Regions from separate parts of the Bradyrhizobium sp. UFLA05-108 genome, predicted to be linked through region 4. Evidence: predicted binding sites of a transcription regulator. Region 4 holds the regulator's gene; each other region holds the start of a gene.
The links. The regulator LexA, encoded in region 4, represses DNA repair genes until DNA is damaged. The targets are predictions, from matches to a motif close to TGTTCNNNNTGTGTTCNG.

Region 1: the regulator LexA is predicted to act here: its motif matches at 2,259-2,276, upstream of SO140_RS26875 (DNA-processing protein DprA).
Region 2: the regulator LexA is predicted to act here: its motif matches at 1,963-1,980, upstream of SO140_RS18675 (PA0069 family radical SAM protein).
Region 3: the regulator LexA is predicted to act here: its motif matches at 2,250-2,267, upstream of SO140_RS36685 (single-stranded DNA-binding protein).

Annotation. Positions count from the first base shown of each region.
Region 1 is NZ_JBANAZ010000040.1:50,392-55,195, forward strand. It holds gene SO140_RS26855 (MATE family efflux transporter) at 1-415, shown strand, start outside; gene SO140_RS26860 (4'-phosphopantetheinyl transferase family protein) at 872-1,429, shown strand; gene SO140_RS26865 (hypothetical protein) at 1,362-1,556, opposite strand; gene SO140_RS26870 (hypothetical protein) at 1,582-1,959, shown strand; gene SO140_RS26875 (DNA-processing protein DprA) at 2,392-3,306, shown strand; gene SO140_RS26880 (hypothetical protein) at 3,278-3,925, shown strand; gene SO140_RS26885 (methyl-accepting chemotaxis protein) at 4,426-4,804, shown strand, end outside.
Region 2 is NZ_JBANAZ010000023.1:88,534-93,337, forward strand. It holds gene SO140_RS18670 (phosphoketolase family protein) at 1-1,785, opposite strand, end outside; gene SO140_RS18675 (PA0069 family radical SAM protein) at 2,002-3,165, shown strand; gene rnhB (ribonuclease HII) at 3,245-4,075, shown strand; gene SO140_RS18685 (glycosyltransferase family 39 protein) at 4,206-4,804, shown strand, end outside.
Region 3 is NZ_JBANAZ010000071.1:31,960-36,763, forward strand. It holds gene gyrA (DNA gyrase subunit A) at 1-821, opposite strand, end outside; partial or broken gene SO140_RS36680 (DUF2306 domain-containing protein) at 990-1,387, opposite strand; gene SO140_RS36685 (single-stranded DNA-binding protein) at 1,602-2,093, opposite strand; gene SO140_RS36690 (outer membrane protein) at 2,540-3,310, shown strand; gene SO140_RS36695 (outer membrane protein) at 3,547-4,215, shown strand; gene uvrA (excinuclease ABC subunit UvrA) at 4,481-4,804, shown strand, end outside.
Region 4 is NZ_JBANAZ010000020.1:64,428-69,231, reverse strand. It holds gene SO140_RS16855 (HAD-IA family hydrolase) at 1-165, shown strand, start outside; gene SO140_RS16850 (hypothetical protein) at 299-532, shown strand; gene SO140_RS16845 (hypothetical protein) at 634-810, opposite strand; gene SO140_RS16840 (molybdopterin molybdotransferase MoeA) at 1,038-2,249, shown strand; gene lexA (transcriptional repressor LexA) at 2,425-3,123, shown strand; gene SO140_RS16830 (hypothetical protein) at 3,747-4,184, shown strand; partial or broken gene SO140_RS16825 (ComEC/Rec2 family competence protein) at 4,193-4,804, opposite strand, start outside.

The DNA.
Region 1 (4,804 bases), on a different contig from region 4:
AATAACGGTCGCGTTTTCCGTTGCGTATTCTGCGGCCGTTGTGATTTTTGCCCGGCCTTTGGTTGGGCTGTTCAGCAATAGCGATAAGGTCAGGGAAATTGCTGTCTCGACCTCCATTGTCTTCCATCTGTTCTTTGGGTTTTTTGGTCTTGAGAGTTTCGTAACGACGATGCTTCAGTCGTTCGGGAGGGCGCGCCTCAGTGCGGTTGTGTCCTTCGCGAGGCAGGGCTATCTCTTCATACCGGCCATACTATTATTGCCGATCATATCGGGTTTCAACGGACTGTTGATCAGTCAAGCAATCGCTGAGCTGGGCGCCGGCATGATCGCGTTGTTTGTTATGTTTCAACAGTTCGCTGAGCTTAGACGAGCGCTCTGGCATCCCACTTCAAGAGCAACCCAGATTGTGGGTTGAAACTGACGACGGATATCACCGGAGCATTGGGCCTACATCGCCCGCGGATGTGTTGCACTCCAAGAGAATGAAGAGCGTTGCGTGCAAGAGTCATGCGCTACAGTAGTGGTCTTGAGCGGTGACGTTCGCAATGCAGCAAAAGCGCGTGTTGCAGGCCGCCGCAACGGCAGTCGGAAGCGGACGCGGAGCTGGAGTTTCCCGCCGGTCGAGATCGGGGTGCCGCTCGCATGATGAGCTGGACTCCCGCGACTTGAAGCTCTTGTGGTCGCAAGCTAACCACTCGCGGGAATTCAAAGGTCCCGCTTCGCGCTCCTCGAAAAAAAAGGGTTTGTCCCAGCTATGAAAACGCTCGCGACGTTAGGAGCTGCCATTTCTGCCGCTTTGGCGCATGATATCAGCTTTTCGGGCGGACCAATGTACGATCCCGCTCCTCCTCCGTTTCCCCCTGAAGCGAAAATGTTAGGCAACGTGTCCCTGCGTCGTCGGCGTGAATTCGCTTGGGGACGTCATCACGCTCGCGAGGCATTGCGCCGCCTCGGATTCACTCCTGATCCGATTTTGTCTAGAAGTGATCGGGCTCCTCTTTGGCCCGTAGGCTTCGTTGGGAGCATTTCCCACTCTTCGTCTGATTGTGGCGCCGTTGCGGGATGCTCGAGAAACGTCCTCGCCCTGGGATTGGACATCGAAGATGAAGAGCCGCTCGGAGCTGACCTTATGCCAATCATATGCACCTCCGCGGAACTACAACGTCGGGAATGGTCCAGCAGTCGCTTTGGCCCGAAACTAATCTTCGTAATCAAGGAGGCTGTATACAAAGCATATTCGCCAGAAACCGGTGAATTCCTAGATTTTCAAGATGTCAGCGTTAGAACGGGCGACCAGAGTGGGTTTTTCGAGGCGGAGATCATCAATCCGGAAAAACCTATGAATCTCGGCAGTCGGACTATCAATGGAATTTATCTCCCGTTTCTTGGAGGTATTCTTGCATTGGCTGTGCGATTTCGAGGCTCGTAAGTAGCGCTGCGAAACTTGTCAACGTTGCCCGGAGCCTTGGCATGAAATGATCTTCGATCTCGCAGGCGCTATACAGTTGGTACGGCAGCCAGCCGCTGCTGACGATGATGATCGTCCCTTCGTTCACGTCAGACATCGAAGAGGAGGGGAGCATGGACCGGGTGTTTCTCGCGCCTGAACGTATCCAATCGCTCGATATCGTTAAGCAGCTCAATCTGCTCAGCGACTTGGATAAGGGCAAAGCGGGCGGCATCAGGGATTCTGTCGTGGTTTTCGTTGCGAAGAATCGCCAGCAGCTCGGCGGTGCTCGCCAAGCCAGCGACCGCCACAATTCCCAATTCGTCCATGTGGACACGCAGGGCAGACAGTCGGGCTACGCTGCCTCATCAGCATTTTACGCCTTCACAAATCGTGCCGGTGGCGTGTCGTTCGACAGAGATAACCGGTACGAACCGCATTGTGAGCCGGGTGCCGGCCTCACAAATCGGTTCTGCATTCGCGGCATCCGACTTGTTCGGCCGCGACCATAGGCAGAGCCGCGCGGACCACTGCCTGGCAGACATTATGGCTGGCTTCAGTTGTGGAGCCGGGGCGTTACGGGCGAACAGTGCCGACTTTTCAACACCTCTTCCTTTTCGGTGGAAAGGTCTCCCCGATTTTGGCGGCGGCCGACTGATCGGCGCGTCTTGGGGGTGGCAATTCGCTACATCGCTGTCGGGTTGACGCCCGAAGCGGCCGATACGTGCTCGGCCTTGTCCGAGGACAGAGCACCGGCAAATCAAGGAAATGTTAACCATTTAACCCAATGATCTGTATGGAGATATTGTATTGTTCTTGATTTGTTCTTTGTGGGTTGCTACACCTCCAGACGCTTTTGTCCCCGAAAAGCGTCGGCTTTCAAAATGGTGGACTTCGACTCTGTTTGATTCGACGCCGCCGCAGGGGGTAGCTAGGGTTGGACGATGAACCTTCTCGCACGAATGAATGACGGGCCGGCCGTACGGTCAATCTCGCCGCGTAGGGAGTTGGGTGCCTACGAAGCGCTGTGGCTTGAGAAGGGGGCTACCTTCAAAACGATCGCCGAGAAATTCGCATCGGACCCGACTGCTGTCCCTTCCGACTTCGTTTCAGGTGCTGTGGCGGATGTTCGCGCATCGGAAGTTCTGGCTGCGCTCAAGAAGGCAGGCGTATCTAGGTTCGGAACTCGGCTGAATCTCACTGGCAACTATCCTCCGAAGCTCCGGGATGCAAGACATCCGGTGGAAATGCTTTATTTCCAAGGTGCTTGGGAGTTCGTCGAGACGCGTTGCGTTGCCGTCGTGGGGAGCCGCAATCCTAGCGAAGATGGAAAATCGCGTGCGGCGAGGCTCTCACGCGCGTTGGTCGAGCGCGGCTTTACGGTTGTGTCGGGCCTGGCAACCGGCATCGACACTGCAGCTCATACAGCCGCGATCGAGGCGAAGGGCCACACAATCGCTGTGATCGGCACGCCGATCGGGACCTATTACCCGAAGGAGAATCAGGCGCTCCAGCGCAGGATCGCGGAGGAACATCTACTCATTTCTCAGGTGCCAGTGCTCCGGTACGCTAGTCAGCACGTACCGCAGAACAAGCTGTTTTTCCCTGAGCGCAACGTCACGATGAGCGCTCTTACCAAGGGGACGATCATCGTCGAGGCCAGCGACACAAGCGGGACGCTCACGCAGGCTCGCGCGGCCTTACAGCAAGGCCGAAAGCTGTTCATTCTCGATTCCTGCTTCAAGCGAGATGACATCACTTGGCCGGCGAACTTCGAGAAGAGGGGCGCGATCCGTGTCCACGATCTCGCCGATATCTGGGGCGCGTTAGGTGATTGCACGCCTTCTCCAGCAAATTGACGAGACCAACCGTAGAGACCACTGGTACCTCGACGAGGGTGACGATTGTCACTACCTCTACGAATATACGGCCCGTTTGGGTTGGCGCGGCGGCGAGACCAATCAGCTCGTTCACAATCTTCAGAAGAAGCGAGGCGACGGTGGGTACCAATATAAGGCCGCGGCAATCGCTAGATGCGCGAACGATCTGTCAGCGGTTTTAAACGCCGAATGGTTGGCCCAAGCCACGATTGTTCCGGTTCCGCCATCGAAGATGAAAGCCGATCCCGCCTACGATGATCGTATGGTGCAGGTCTGCCGAGGAGTCCGCGCCCCGGCGCCTCCCGACGTCAGAGAGTTAGTCGAGCAGATCGCCTCGACGAACACTTTCAAGGGCGGCAACCGGATGTCGCCGACCGAGCTCAAGCAGAACTACAGGATCGCGGAAAACCAACTGCAGAACCTGCGCGGTATCGTGGGTATCGTCGACGACGTCCTCACGACAGGCTCCCATTTCAAAGCCGTCAAGGAGATGATTCTTGAGCGCGCTCCGCAGACGCGCGTAATTGGACTATTCGTTGCCAGACGCGCGCTCGCAGATCCATTTAACGAAGTGCCGATCGAAGACCTACTGAGGTGAACGATTGTCACCCACAGGCCGCTGCGATAGAGCCGGCTCCGCCGGCGTAGGGGCGTGCCTGGACATGTTTCATGCCACGGCCCGATTTTCCTTGGAAACGCCGCGTGCGACAATCTTTAGGGCGTCATCGGAAAGCGGCCGCTGCAGGCCCTTCGCTTCGTCCCATGGTGCGCGTCAAGCCATAGACTTAGGTACGGTCCCGGGGCTGACTTCGACTTGGTGCCCCGGTCTCCATCGAAGATTGTCCAGATCAGCGGATTTCTTCATGCACTGGATACTGATCACCACTCAACAGCGGCCTGGTCCAGATCGCGCTCGCATGCTGTCGCCGAGATCTTGGACTGCGCGCCAAGCTTTCCTCGCGAGCAACTGCACATATACGCCGGTATACTCGGCTATACGCAGGTATAGGTGCGCCACCGATAGGATGGTGCGCAAGGGAAATCTTAATTGAGATTCGATACGCCCACTTATGTTGGATTCAAGTGGCGGTTGGAATTATGTGGCACAATCGGATATCAAATCTCGCCCTGGCATTATCCGTCCCAGCAGCAACAATTGCGGCTAATGCAGATGCGCTCTCACTTCACTTCTGGGCCGGACTCCTTCTCGGCGGATTGATGTTGCTCCTTTCCTTCATGACGTCGACGAGACGGGAGGCGGCAGCAGCGACCTTGGACGAAGCGATGGCGATCAAAGCGTTCGAGTCGATCAAAGATGGTATTACAATTTATGACGCCGACCGCTGCGTGCTCGGCAATGATGCTGCAGCTCACATGCTCGGGCTTTCCAATGCAGAAGAACTGAGAGGATTGGATATCGCTACGCTTTCTCTGGATCCTCAACCGAACGGCAAGACGGTTGCCCAGATGTTCGAGG
Region 2 (4,804 bases), on a different contig from region 4:
GAGCCATTGCAGCGCCGGCTGCTTGCCGGCGACGATCACGTTGATGCGGTTGTAGGTGCGGAGGCAGTGATCGGCCACCCACAGCAGCGTGTTGGCGTCCGGCGGGAAATAAACGCGGACGATGTCCGCTTTCTTGTTGGTGACGAGATCGACGAAGCCGGGGTCCTGATGGCTGAAGCCGTTATGATCCTGGCGCCAGACATGTGAGGTCAGGAGATAGTTGAGCGAGGCGATCGGCCGCCGCCACGTCAGCTCGCGCGACACCTTCAGCCATTTGGCGTGCTGGTTGAACATGGAATCCACGATGTGGATGAAGGCTTCATAGCAGGAGAAGAAGCCGTGGCGTCCGGTGAGGAGATAGCCTTCAAGCCAGCCCTGGCAGAGATGCTCGCTCAAAACCTCCATGACGCGGCCATCCTGGGCGAGGTGCACGTCGTAAGGTTCGGTCGGTTCCATCCATACGCGTTCGGTTGCTTCGAACACGGCGTCGAGCCGGTTCGACGCGGTCTCATCCGGACCCATGATACGGAAATTGCGCGCATCCGCGTTCAGTCTGACCACGTCGCGCAGGAACTTGCCGAGCTCGCGCGTCGCCTCCGCGACCGTCTTGCCCGGCTGCTTCACCTCGACGGCGAAGCTGCGGAAATCGGGTAGCTTCAGCTCGCGCTTCAACAGCCCGCCATTGCCATGCGGATTGGCGCCCATGCGGCGGTCACCGGTCGGGGCCAGCGCCTGCAATTCGGGAACAAGCGTGCCGTTGGTGTCGAACAGCTCCTCCGGCGCATAGCTCTTCATCCAGCCTTCGAGCACTTTCAGATGCGCGGGATTTTCGCGGCAATTGGCGACTGGGACCTGATGGGCGCGCCAGAAACCCTCGACTTTCAGCCCGTCGACCTCCTTGGGACCGGTCCAGCCCTTCGGTGAGCGCAGCACGATCATCGGCCAGCGCGGCCGCTCGATCGTCGTCTGTGCCTCGCGCGCGTGCTGCTGGATGGAGCGGATGCTGGCGAGAGCCACGTCAAGCGCATCGGCCATGATCCGGTGCATCGTTTTGGGATCGTCGCCCTCGACGAATAGCGGCTCGTGGCCCAGCCCACGGAAGAGATGGCGGATCTCCTCGTCGCGCATCCGTCCGAGCACGGTGGGGTTGGCGATCTTGTAGCCGTTGAGATGCAGGATCGGCAGCACCGCGCCGTCATGCGCGGGATTGACGAACTTGTTGGAATGCCAGGACGCGGCGAGCGGTCCTGTCTCGGCTTCGCCGTCGCCGACGATGCAGGCGACGATCAGGTCGGGATTGTCGAACGCGGCGCCATAGGCATGCACCAGCGCGTAGCCGAGTTCGCCGCCTTCGTGAATCGAGCCCGGCGTCTCCGGCGCCGCGTGACTTGGAATGCCACCGGGGAAGGAGAACTGCCTGAACAGCTTGCGCAATCCGTCCGCATCGCGCCCGATGTCTGGATAGATTTCGCTATAGCTGCCTTCGAGATAAGTGTTGGCGACCATGCCCGGGCCGCCATGGCCGGGGCCGCAGATATAGAGCACGCTGAGATCAAGCGTGCGGATCGCTCGGTTGAGATGGGCATAAATGAAGTTCAGCCCGGGCGTCGTGCCCCAATGGCCGAGCAGGCGCGGCTTGATGTGCTCGGGGCGGAGCGGCTCACGCAGCAGCGGATTGTCCAAAAGGTAGATTTGCCCGACGGATAAGTAGTTCGCGGCGCGCCAGTAGCGATCGAGCAGGTCGAGATCGCCTGTGCTGGCGCGCGCTTGTTGTTGGCTCGTCATGATGAGCTGACCTTGTTGCGGCGACCGTCACCAACCCGGTTCCAGTGCGATCGATCCCGTTTGTACTGGCGGCATCAAACGGCAATGCGGCCGGCAACCCTTGCGCGAGGTCAAAATTCGGTGCGGGAAGTTTGGGCGGTTACTTTGCATGGGGTTGTTTTACGGTTTTTACGTTTGTGTTCTTGATTTGTTCCGTTTGGATGCTATCTTGCCTGCATGAGTCGAGCATCCTCTCATGCCCTCAGGCACCCGCCGGTCACGGCGCCCTCCGAGCCGGCGGGTGCGCCTTCCGCGTTTCCTGAACTTGCGGTCGCGATCGACCGGGAGCGCAGGCGCGGACGGGGCGCCCAGTCCAACGCCAGCGGCCGCTATGAGGCCGAGGCGCGCGTCGCCTTCGATGACGGTTGGCAGAGCCTGGAGGAGCTGCCGCCGTTCAAGACCACGGTGGCGGTCGACACCTCACGCAAGGTGATCACACGCAACGACTCGCCCGACATCGGCTTTGACCGTTCCATCAATCCCTACCGCGGCTGCGAGCACGGCTGCGTCTACTGCTTCGCGCGGCCGACCCACGCCTATCTCGGCCTCTCGCCAGGGCTCGACTTCGAGTCGAAGCTGTTCGCCAAGCCCGAGGCGCCGGCGCTCCTGGAGAAGGAACTCGCCGCGACCGGCTACGAGCCGCGGATGATCGCGATCGGCACCAACACCGATCCGTATCAGCCGATCGAGCGCGAGCGAAACATCATGCGCGGCATTCTCGAGGTGCTTGAGCGTGCGGGCCATCCCGTCGGCATCGTGACGAAATCGGCGCTGGTGACGCGCGACATCGACATCCTGTCGCGCATGGCCAAGCGGAACCTCGCCAAGGTCGCGATCTCGGTCACCACACTCGATCCGAAGCTGGCGCGCACCATGGAACCGCGCGCCTCGACGCCGCCCAAGCGCCTGGAGGCGCTCAAGCAGCTTGGCGAGGCCGGTATCCCGACCACCGTGATGGTCGCGCCTGTGATCCCCGCGCTGAACGACTCCGAGATCGAGCGCATCCTCGATGCGGCCGCGCATGCCGGCGTCAAGGAGGCTTCCTACGCGCTGCTGCGGCTGCCGCTCGAGGTGCGCGACCTGTTCCGCGAATGGCTGATGGCGAACTATCCCGACCGCTATCGCCACGTCTTCACCCTGATCCGCGACATGCGCGGCGGCCGCGACTACGACTCGAAATGGGGCGAGCGGATGAAGGGCACGGGTCCCATGGCCTGGACCATCGGCCGCCGCTTCGAAATCGCCTGCGAACGCCTCGGCTTGAACAAGCGCCGCTCCAAGCTCAGCACGGATCACTTCGCCAAGCCCAAGCGCGGCGGCGAGCAGCTCAGCTTGTTCTGAGGTAAGGCGGGCCTGAATAGCGGGAATATCCGAGGTTCCCGGTTGCGCTGGCTGGACCTGCGTGCGCACGATCCCGACCATGATTCGGGACAAATCAGCCAGCAAGCCGGCAAAGGACGCCGCGAAGAAAGAGCCCAAAGCGGCCGCGAAGGAGCCCAAGGGAGCGGCCAAGGCCGCGAAGGGCGTCATCGCGATCGCGCCGCCGAGCTTTCGCCGCGAGCGCGCGCTGATCAAGCGCGGCATTTGGCCGGTCGCCGGCTGCGACGAGGCGGGGCGGGGGCCGCTGGCTGGCCCAGTGGTTGCGGCCGCCGTCATTCTCGACCCGAACCGGATCCCGCGCGGCATCGACGATTCCAAGCGCCTGACGGCCGAGGAGCGCGAAAGGCTGTTCGACAAGATCTGCGCAACCGCGCAGGTCTCGGTCGCCGTCGCCTCGCCCGCGCGCATCGACCGCGATAATATATTGCGCGCCTCGCTCTGGGCGCTGAAGCGCGCGGTGGTGGCGCTGCCCGAGGCGGCTCGTCATGTCTTCGTCGACGGCCGCGACAAGCTTGATACGGCCTGCGAATGCGAGGCGGTGATCGGCGGGGACGGCCTGGTGCTCTCGATCGCGGCCGCCTCGATTGTCGCCAAAGTCACGCGCGACCGGCTGATGTGCGCGCTGGCGGGTGATTGTCCGGGCTACGGTTTCGAGCAGCACAAGGGCTACGCGGTGCCAGAGCACCTGGATGCGTTGGATCGCCTCGGTCCATCCATCCACCACCGCAGCTTCTTCGCGCCCGTGGTCGCCGCGCGCGAGAAGCACATGCCCTGGACGGTCGAACCGAAACGCGACCTGTTCACGGCCGTGGATGATGCGGTTGTGCAGGTCGAGGCAGAGGTGCAGGTCGACGTTTCGGCCAATCTCTAGCAGCGGGTTTTCACCTCTATCCGTAAGAACAGGGAGAGGGAGAGGAGTTGGTTGCCACGGCGCGCAGCGCGCTTTATCAAACATGGACGCGCCGGCTTGGACGGGTTGGCTGCATCATTTCGGACCTTGCATGCGGTTTACCTCCCTGGTCATCGAGCTGATCCGCGCACGGCCGCGGCTGGTGGTGTGGATCGTGGTGCTGCTCCAGGCCGCGATGTGGCTGTTCGTGGCGCTGGTCTTATACCGCAGCCCGCCCGGCAATCTCGCCACGCTCCTCGCCTTCGGCCGCGAATATCAGGTCGGCACCGGGCTCGGGCCGCCGCTCGCGTTCTGGCTCGGCGACATCGCCTACCGCGCCGCCGGCAACCACATGATCGGCGTCTATGTGCTGGCCGAGCTCTGCGAGATCGCGACCTTCATTGCGCTCTATCATCTGGCGCGCGCCGTGGTCGGCACCCAGCAGGCGGTGCTCGCCGTGCTCTTAACCATGACCGTGCTGGCGTTCTCCTCGTCCGCGCTCGACTTCGGTCCGATGGTGCTGGCGCGACCGCTCTGGGCGCTGCTCCTCTTGCACTCCTGGCAAGTCGTCGGCCAGCGCCGCGGCAATGCCTGGTTCGCCTGGTCGATCGCTTCCGGGCTGCTGCTGCTGACGACGCCGGCTGCCATCGGCCTGTTGTTGCTGCTCGTCATCTTCGCGGTCGCGACCGAAGGCGGTCGCAAAACGCTGCG
Region 3 (4,804 bases), on a different contig from region 4:
ATCTCGGTGATGACGATCGCCTCGCGTTCCTTGCGAATGGTCTCGAACTCGACCTTGCCGCGCATCACGATCGAGCCGCGGCCGAGGTGGTAGGCGCTGCGGATGCCCTGGCGCCCCAGGATGATGCCGCCGGTCGGGAAATCCGGACCTGGGATAATGTGGTTCAGTTCGTCGATGGTGAGCGAAGGATTGTCGATCAAGGCCAGGCAAGCGTCGATCACCTCGCCCAGATTGTGCGGCGGGATGTTGGTGGCCATGCCGACGGCGATGCCGCCGGCGCCGTTGACCAGCAGGTTCGGGAACCGCGCCGGCAGGACCACCGGCTCCTTGGTCGAGCCGTCATAATTGTCCTGGAAGTCGACCGTCTCGCTCTCGATGTCCTCGAGCAGTTTGAGCGCGATCTTGGTCAGGCGCGACTCGGTGTAGCGCATCGCCGCCGGCGGATCGCCGTCGACCGAGCCGAAATTGCCCTGCCCGTCCACGAGCAGTTCGCGCATCGAGAAGGGCTGCGCCATGCGCACCAGCGCGTCATAGATCGCCTGGTCGCCGTGCGGGTGGTATTGGCCCATGACGTCGCCGACGATGCCGGCGGACTTCTTGTGCTTCTTGTCGGGCGTATAGCCCTCCTCGTTCATCGAGAAGAGGATGCGCCGGTGCACCGGCTTCAAGCCATCACGCGCATCGGGCAGCGCGCGCGCCACGATCACGCTCATGGCGTAATCGAGGTAGGACTTCTTCATCTCGTCGAGGATCGAGATCGGGCGAATATCCGAAGGATGCTCCGGCTTGTCGCCGGGCTTGTCGTTATCGTCGTCAGCCAAGGGGAAATCCGGTGAGTTCTTGTCCGGGAATCATATAGCGCATCGGGGGTCTGATAACCACCCTCGCGCAGTCCCGGGAGGCGCTTTTTCCGCTTATTTTTCCAACGACTTACGGCTTCTGCGAAGACTCGGCAGGAGGGAGCGGAAAGGCCCCTCTGGAACCCTGCCTTATGAGCCCAATATCACCTGATGCATGATGCGTCCCGGCAGCAGCGTGAACAGCCCTGCGATCACCAGTGCGCCGGCGAACATGAAGATCATTATGCGCCGGTGATCGGCGACGCGATGGGTATGCGCCCGCCACACCGCGAGCGGCAGCATCACAAGCGTGAAGATCGAGAGCAGATGAATCGGACTGAACGGCCCGACCAGCCGGATCTGGTGGATCCAGACGATGACGCGGCCACGATGGCCATCAGCGCCACCCAGATCCAGCCGACGGTCCGGTGCGGCAGCGTCCCCTTGGGCGCCGCGAACTGGACGACGCCAAGCGCAAAAGCGGCCATCGCCGCAAAGGCATGGAGCGGAATGGCTGGAGCAGCGTCAAGCAGAGGCGCGAGGGTCATGGCTGAGGCGTCCTGGCGATGGCGCCTGAGAAGCCGGCGCGAGCAATGTAAATAGCATTAACATGAAGTTAATACCATTCACATCGCCCGACATCAAATCCTCAGGCGCAACATCAGCGCGGCCGGTAAATACCAGCTTGATCAAAAGATTGGTAAGAGACGCTGACCCTTTGTGCGAAGGCGCCGAACCAGGCTCTTAGGACGGCAAGTCAGCTCAGAACGGAATGTCGTCATCCATATCGCTGTTGCGGCCACCGCCCGCCGCGACAGCGCGGCGCGGCGCGCTGCTCACCGGGCCAGAGGAGCCGAAGTCGCCGCCCGGCTCCTCGCCAAAGCTGCCGCCTCCTCCGCCACCGCGACCGTCGAGCATCGTGAGGTTGGAGTTGAAGCCCTGCAGCACCACCTCGGTCGAGTATTTTTCGGCACCGCTCTGGTCGGTCCATTTGCGGGTCTGGAGCGCGCCTTCGACATAAACCTTGGCGCCCTTCTTCAGGTACTGCTCGGCGACCTTCGCGAGCCCCTCGTTGAAGATCACGACACGGTGCCACTCGGTCTTTTCCTTGCGCTCACCGGTCGCCTTGTCCCGCCAGGTCTCCGACGTCGCGACGCTCAGATTGGCGATCGGCCGCCCGTCCTGGGTGCGGCGGATTTCCGGATCCTTGCCGAGGTTGCCGACCAGAATGACCTTGTTGATGCTTCCCGCCATCGCCGCTCTCCACTCCAAACTGCGAAATTGCTCGAAAAAGCCGGAGCCGTGCCAAAACCGCTCGCTGCCGCTTGCTGAAGGACCCTATACGCTGGCGGACGTCGCCGAGCCCGCGGTCCCGCAGGTTATCCCCACATATAGCACCTGGGCAGGCAGCGTTCCAGCTTTGTTCCTATGGGCGGCGACCGGATGCGCGCGCAACATGGGGTTGCATACTCGAAAAATCACCGGAACCGCATGGAACTTTTTCGGGTTCCAGCGCGCGCGAAATACCGCTTAACATTCATTAACTTAGGAACCTCCCAGTTCACTCGCGACTGTTGCTTTTTGGAGACGGACTCTACCTCCAAATCAGACTACGCTTGGTGCGACATCAATTCATTGGGCGTCGCGCCTGATTGACCGCTTCGGGGACTAAAGAAGCGGGTACAGCCGGAGGGACAGAAATGAAGAAGATCTTGGTGGGGGTCGTTGGTGCCGTTGCGCTGAGCCTGTCGGCTCCGGCGAGCGCAGCGGATCTCGCGGCGCGTCCATACGTGAAGGCTCCGCCCCCGGCGGTCGCCGCAATCTACGACTGGAGCGGCTTCTACATCGGCATCAACGGCGGCGGCGGCTCGGCCCACAAATGCTGGGACTTCGTGGACAGCACCGGCTTCGTGACTGGCGTCCCCGGCAGTCTCGTGGGTGAAGGCTGCCACAACGCAACCGGCGGCACGGTCGGTGGTCAGATCGGCTATCGCTGGCAGACCAGCCAGTGGGTGTTCGGCTTCGAAGGCCAGGGCAACTGGGCCGACTTCCGGGGCGACAACACCAGCGCCGTCTTCCTGACCGACCGCAACCGTTCGCGCATCGACTCCTTCGGCCTGATCACTGGCCAAATCGGCTATGCCTGGAACAACGTGCTGTTCTATGTGAAGGGCGGCGGTGCGGTTGTCGGCGACAAGTATGACGTCTTCGACGTCCCAAGCGGCGCGCTGCTGGCTTCGGCTCGCGAAACGCGTTGGGGTGGTACAGTCGGCGCCGGCCTGGAATTTGGCTTTGCGCCGAACTGGTCGGTGGGCGTCGAGTACGACCACCTCTTCCTCGGCCACCGCACCATTGGCTTCACAACGCCCGGCGGTTTGTCGTTCGGCAGCGACCGAATCGGCCAGGACGTCGATATGGGCCTCGTCCGCCTGAACTATCGTTGGGGCGGCCCGCTCATCGCGAAGTACTGATCTCCGCCAAAACTATTCTTCTCGAAAAGGCCGGCTAACGCCGGCCTTTTTGCTGCGCGCATGCATTCGGCGAGAATAGGTCAGCTACACTTACACGTTTTGGCGTGGTGTGGCTTCTCGGGTACACAACTATGGGCTTCACTGGTGTAAGCACGACCTCAGTTGGACCAGAGCGTCCGCTGTCCTTCCGCGCACGGAAGGCAAAAACAGAAACTGGGACTGGGATTAAGTTGAAAATGAAGAAGGTTTTGTTGGCTTCGGCCAGTTTGTTCGCACTCAGCGCGTTCGCTCCGGCCATGGCTGCCGATCTGGCGGCCCGCCCCTACACCAAGGCTCCGGTGGCCGCAGCGGCGGTCTATAACTGGACCGGCTTCTACCTCGGTGGCTTCGGCGGCTACGCCTGGGAAAACACCTCCACTGACCCGAAGTTGAAGGGTGGTTTCGCCGGTGGCACGGTCGGCTACAACTGGCAGACCAGCAACATCGTGTTCGGTCTCGAAGCCGATGGCGGCTGGGCTGACGTGAATGCCTCGGCGACCGCACTCGGCGTCACGGTGAGCTCGAAGACCGATGCGCTCGGCACCGTGCGCGGCCGCGTCGGCGTCGCCTTCGATCAGGTCCTGCTCTACGCGACCGGCGGCTACGCCTGGATCGACAACAAGATCAGCGTCTCGGCCCTCGGCGTGACCGTCTCCGACAGCAAGTTCCACTCGGGCTGGACGGTCGGCGCGGGCGTCGAAGCCTTCTTCGCCCCGCAGTGGTCGGTGAAGGGCGAGTACCTCTATCGCAGCCTCGGCAGCGAGAACTATTTCACCGGCACCGTTCCCTCGGGCACGCTCAACCTGCACACGTTCCAGGTCGGCGTGAACTACCACTTCGGTGGCCCGGTGGTTGCGAAGTACTGAGCTTCGCCTGACGCGAATTCTCGACGGAAAGACCGGCCTTGCGCCGGCCTTTTTTTGTTCCGGACGGGCCTTGCGCCCTCGCTACTGCCAAGTGCCGCCAGCGCCACAACAATCCGTTGACGATTCGCAACTCGCACTGGAAATCCGCTCTCGTTCTTCCTACGTTCGCAGCCTACCCAACGGCGTCCATCCCCGGTTCCGGGCGAGGCGCGCCTGAACGCCGGCGCGGCCGCGCAGCGTGGGAATCTCCTTGGGGACCACTGGGATGGACGAAGTGATCAAGGCGAAGCGCCAACAACAGAACGCGGGATCACACCTGCGCGCAATTACGATCCGTGGCGCGCGCGAGCACAACCTCAAGAACATCGACGTCGAGATTCCCCGCGACAAGCTCGTGGTGTTCACCGGGCTGTCTGGCTCCGGAAAATCCTCGCTCGCCTTCGACACCATCTACGCCGAGGGCCAGCGCCGCTATGTCGAGTCGCTGTCGGCCTATGCCCGCCAGTTTCTGGAGATGATGCAGAAGCCGGACGTCGACCAGATCGACGGCCTGTCGCCCGCCATTTCGATCGAGCAGAAGACGACCTCG
Region 4 (4,804 bases):
GCCTTCGACCATGTCGTCGCCGCGATCGGCGTGCCGGCGAGGCGAATCGTGTTCTTCGACGATCTCTCCGAAAACATCGAAGGCGCGCGGGCACGAGGGCTGACCGCGGTTCACGTCACGTCGCCTCACGACGTCGGCGAGGCGCTGAAGGCGCTGGGATTCTAAGCACCCATTGCTGCGGTCGCTCAGCGTTCGGTTCCGGCCATCACGGGGAACTTTTTCAGCAAATTGTGGAACCAACTCACTCTGTGCATTTTTAGACAGAGTTCCCGGAACGGATCAACGCGTCGGGAGTCGTATGTCCGTTGGGATTTTCTACAACGGATGCGTGATCGTGTTGGGCAAGTCTTACTTCAACAAGCAAGCCTCGATCCTTCTCAAGTTCGCCAAGTCAACGTCGAATTCGCAGCTGTCCGCGAAGCTGGTCAGCAAGGCGGCGGATCTCAAATCGCAGGGCGACCCCCTGCCCGAGATGGATCACAGCCTGAAGGCGCCCGACGTCGATCCGGACAATGAAACGGGAGCCACCTGATGCTAGCCGTGAGCCTGGTTGTCGCCGTGGCATGCTTGGCCACCGTCATCCCGGTCCTTCTCGTCATCGAGACGATCGCGCGGCGTCCACGCTAGGCGCATTCAACTGCGCTTGGGTTGAGGCCGATCGAGACGCTGCCGTTGCGCGCGCATGCGGCTCGTCTTCTCCTTGAGCGCCTCGATCTCCTCGTCCAGCTTTGCGCTCTTCGATTTCGGCGGCTCATCGCCGCGCAGCTTCTCGAGCGCTTTCTCAACCGATAGCTTTGAAGTCTCTGCCATCAGGGTTCTCCCGGATGTCTCCTGACGCACCTGCGTGCGATGGCGCGCGGCAATTCTGAGCTGGAAGCGGAAAGGCGCGATATTGTCCTAAAGGGCATCCCTGCCGTTCCGGTGCTGGAGGGACAATTCATCTCCGCCTTCGTGATCGCCCCCTTTTGCCTCGAAGCCTGCACTCGGCTAGAACGCAACGCGACCTGTCCTTCGATTTGCTCAGCAGGAGTTTGCCCGTGGCCCTGATGCCGGTGTCCGACGCGCTTGCCGCAGTGCTTGCCGGCGTAGAGCCGGTGGCCGAGGAGATGGTTGCGCTGGATGCGGCCTACCATCGCGTGCTGGCGCGCGATGTCGCCGCGCGGCGTACGCAGCCGCCGCAGGCGATGTCGGCGATGGATGGCTATGCGGTGCGCGCCGCCGACGCGGCGACGGTGGACGCAGAGCTCACCGTGATCGGCGAGGTCGCGGCCGGCCGGCCATTTGCGGGAGCGGTTGGCGCGGGCCAGGCCGTGCGGATCTTCACTGGCGGCGTGGTGCCCGATGGCGCGGACGCGGTGGTAATCCAGGAGGACACGGTCGCAAACGGCAGGCGCGTCACGATCAAGGAGGCCGCGATCGCTGGACGGCACATCCGTCCTGCTGGCGTCGATTTCTTCGAGGGCGACGTGCTCCTGCGACAGGGAGCCAGACTCACCGAACGCGACCTCTCACTGGCCGCCGGCATGAACCATCCGGAGCTTGCCGTGCGTCGCCGGCCGAGGGTCGCGATTCTCGCGACCGGCGACGAGTTGGTGATGCCGGGCGCAACGCCCGGCGCGGGCCAGATCGTCTTCTCCAACGGCTACGCCCTGCACGCGCTGGCGCGGGCCGAGGGCGCCGAAACGGTCGATCTCGGCATTGCCGCCGATACGGTTGCGGCGACCACCGCCGGGATCCGCCGGGCCCGCGAGAGCGGCGCCGACATCCTCATCACGACCGGCGGTGCGTCGGTCGGCGACCACGATCTGGTCAGGCCAGCGCTCCAGGCCGAAGGCTTCGAGATGGCGTTCTGGAAGATCGCGATGCGGCCGGGCAAGCCGATGATGCACGGCCATCTCGGCGCGATGCGGGTGATCGGCCTGCCCGGCAATCCGGTCTCGTCCTATGTCTGCGGCTTCCTGTTCATGGTGCCGTTGATTCGCGCGCTTGCTGGCCGCTCGCGCGTTCATCACCGCCGCGAGCGCGCCGTGCTCGGGCGCGACGTCGGGCCCAACGACGTCCGCGAGGACTATTTGCGCGCACGGCTCGAGGAGCGCGAGGACGGCACGCTGGTGGCCGTTCCCGTCAACCACCAGGACTCCTCGCTGCTTGCGAATCTTGCTACCGCACAAGCACTTCTCGTGCGCGCGCCGTTCGCGCCAAAGGCCGAAGCAGGCACGCCTTGCGAGGTGTTGCGGCTGCCCTTGTGAGTGCAATCTGATTCGCGCGTGATGCGAACTTCGCCGCGTTCACACAAAATTAAGTGGTTGCGGAACACATATCGAACATATAGTGTCCGTTCATGATTTGTTTCGAGCATCTAGCGGCTTCTGCTGAATCTGGCGTCTCGGAATCGAACGACATCAACCGGGGGATTTGGTCGAGATGTTAACGCGCAAACAATACGAGCTTCTGCGGTTCATCAGTGAGCGCCTCAAGGAAAGCGGTGTGCCGCCCTCCTTCGATGAGATGAAGGACGCGCTCGATCTGCGCTCGAAGTCCGGCATTCACCGCCTGATCACCGCGCTGGAAGAGCGCGGCTTCATCCGTCGCCTGCCTAACCGCGCGCGCGCCATCGAGGTCATCAAGCTGCCCGAGCTTCAAGCCGCAGGCGCCGGCCGCCGCGGCTTCACGCCGAGCGTCATCGAAGGCAATCTCGGCAAGGTGCGGAGCGCCAGCGCGTCTGTCGACGACGGCGAGCGTCCGGTCGCCGTGCCCGTGATGGGACGGATCGCGGCCGGCACGCCGATCGAGGCGTTGCAGACCCGCAGCCACACCATCAGCGTGCCTCCGGACATGCTCGGCTCGGGCGAGCACTATGCGCTCGAAGTGCGCGGCGATTCGATGGTCGATGCCGGCATCCTGGATGGCGACATGGCGCTGATCCAGCGCAACGAGACCGCTGACACCGGCGACATCGTGGTGGCGCTGATCGACGACGAGGAAGCGACGCTCAAGCGTTTCCGCCGGCGCGGCGCGTCGATCGCGCTGGAGCCCGCCAACACCGCCTATGAGGTGCGCATCCTGCCGCCGAACCGGGTGAAGATTCAGGGCAAGCTGATCGGGCTGTATCGGAAGTACTGATTGCCCAGCAGAAAGTACCGATTGCCCGGCAGATTGCCAGCCATCGCACGGCGATACGGGCGGACGGATCGTCCGCTCCAGCAAAATAGCGTTGTCGCTTCCACTGTGATTATCCCTACACCTGCACAGAGCTAATCCTCAAGCATGGCAGGCGCGAATGCGCTGTGCGGGCTGCAGAGGACAAAACCCATGCGGCAGGTGATTTTAGGCGTGATCTCGGCAGCCTTGATCGCGGGATCGGCACCTGCGAGCGATGCAGCGCAACACCACGCCGCCCGAAAGGCCACGCCGCCCGAAAGGCAGAGCACGCGGCGGCAACCAGCGCGCCATTCCGCAATTCCAACAATGCGATCGCACCTGCGCCGCAGGCGAGCTGGCCCTCTTCAGGGTACTCCGCTGCCGGCGCTGATGGAAGCTCGCGTGAGTGAATGATGTGAACCAAGATAGAGTCTCGGCGAGAGGCTTTGTTCCTCGTTTGCCGGGAAAGATAATGTGATCGGGCGATGCGCAGACGGGCCGCAGATTTGCCCACAAACGCGATACACTCGTAGGCTTCCAACTCTGGTAGAGGCCTGCGCCTCCGGGGGGGCGCGGACCTGCTATCTCGCATGAGGAGCACTCCGATGTGTGACTACAGCCTACATGCCGTTGCGACCCGCCCCGCTCAAGTCGGCGAGACGATCGTCACGACAACCTTCCGCGGCACCTCGACGCGTGGATTTGCGTCGGAGCGTGATCTCTCGGTTGCCGTCTGCCTCCTGCCAGGCACCGAGCTCGCCTTCGCCGACAACGTCCGCTACGACAATCGCTGGATCTGGACGCGCACCGTCAATTCCCGCGTCGGCAAGTTCGGTAAGGTCGATCCGCACATTCCCGATCGTCATCATGATGCGATCGAATTCCCCGACGGCAACTACGTGCTGGTAACGCAGCTCGTCGAGGGACAGCGTGCCACGGTTCTGCAATTGCCGGTGACGCAGCCGCTCGGCGAGAAGACAGAGCAGCCCGCCGTCGAGCAGCACACGACCACGACGCCCACGACACGCCTGCCGATCGGCTGACGCGTCTTTCAATCCTCGGCCTGCAGGTCGGCCTCCGATGGCGTAGCATCCTTGCTGCGTGGAGTAGCCGGCCGCGGTGCGAGGCTGAGCTCGAAATCGCTATCGCCGGCCCCGGCCGGCGACCAGGGGCGGTTTGCGCTCCTTGCTTTCACCGTTTGCAGCGTGAAACCGTCGCCATCGCGCGATAGCGCGAGTGCGCCCTGCGTCTTCAGACGCTCGCGATCCACGACCATCGCCGCGCAACCGGCTGCTGCAGGCTTCGCCGTCACCACCAGCGCGGCGCGGCTGCAATCGTCCGCCAGCGCGTCGATACGCAACGAGAGCGCGACCAGGCGACCATCGGCGAGCGGCGTCACGCAACCGCCTTCGTCGCATGAGACGCCATCGGCGAGCGACGCATCAGTCGCGCCGCGCGGATCAGCATCAGATGCAAGCCACTCCTTGAGAAGAAAATTGTCCTTGCCGGTTCGGATCAGGTGCAGTTGGCCGCCCTTGCCGCGCACCGCGATGCTGTGGCCGTCGCCTGCGATCAGGATGTCGGGCTGGCGCACGTGCAGCGCCCAACCGATTGCGAGCGTCAGCACGACGGCGCCCACCCAGCGCAGCGGCGTGCGCAACAG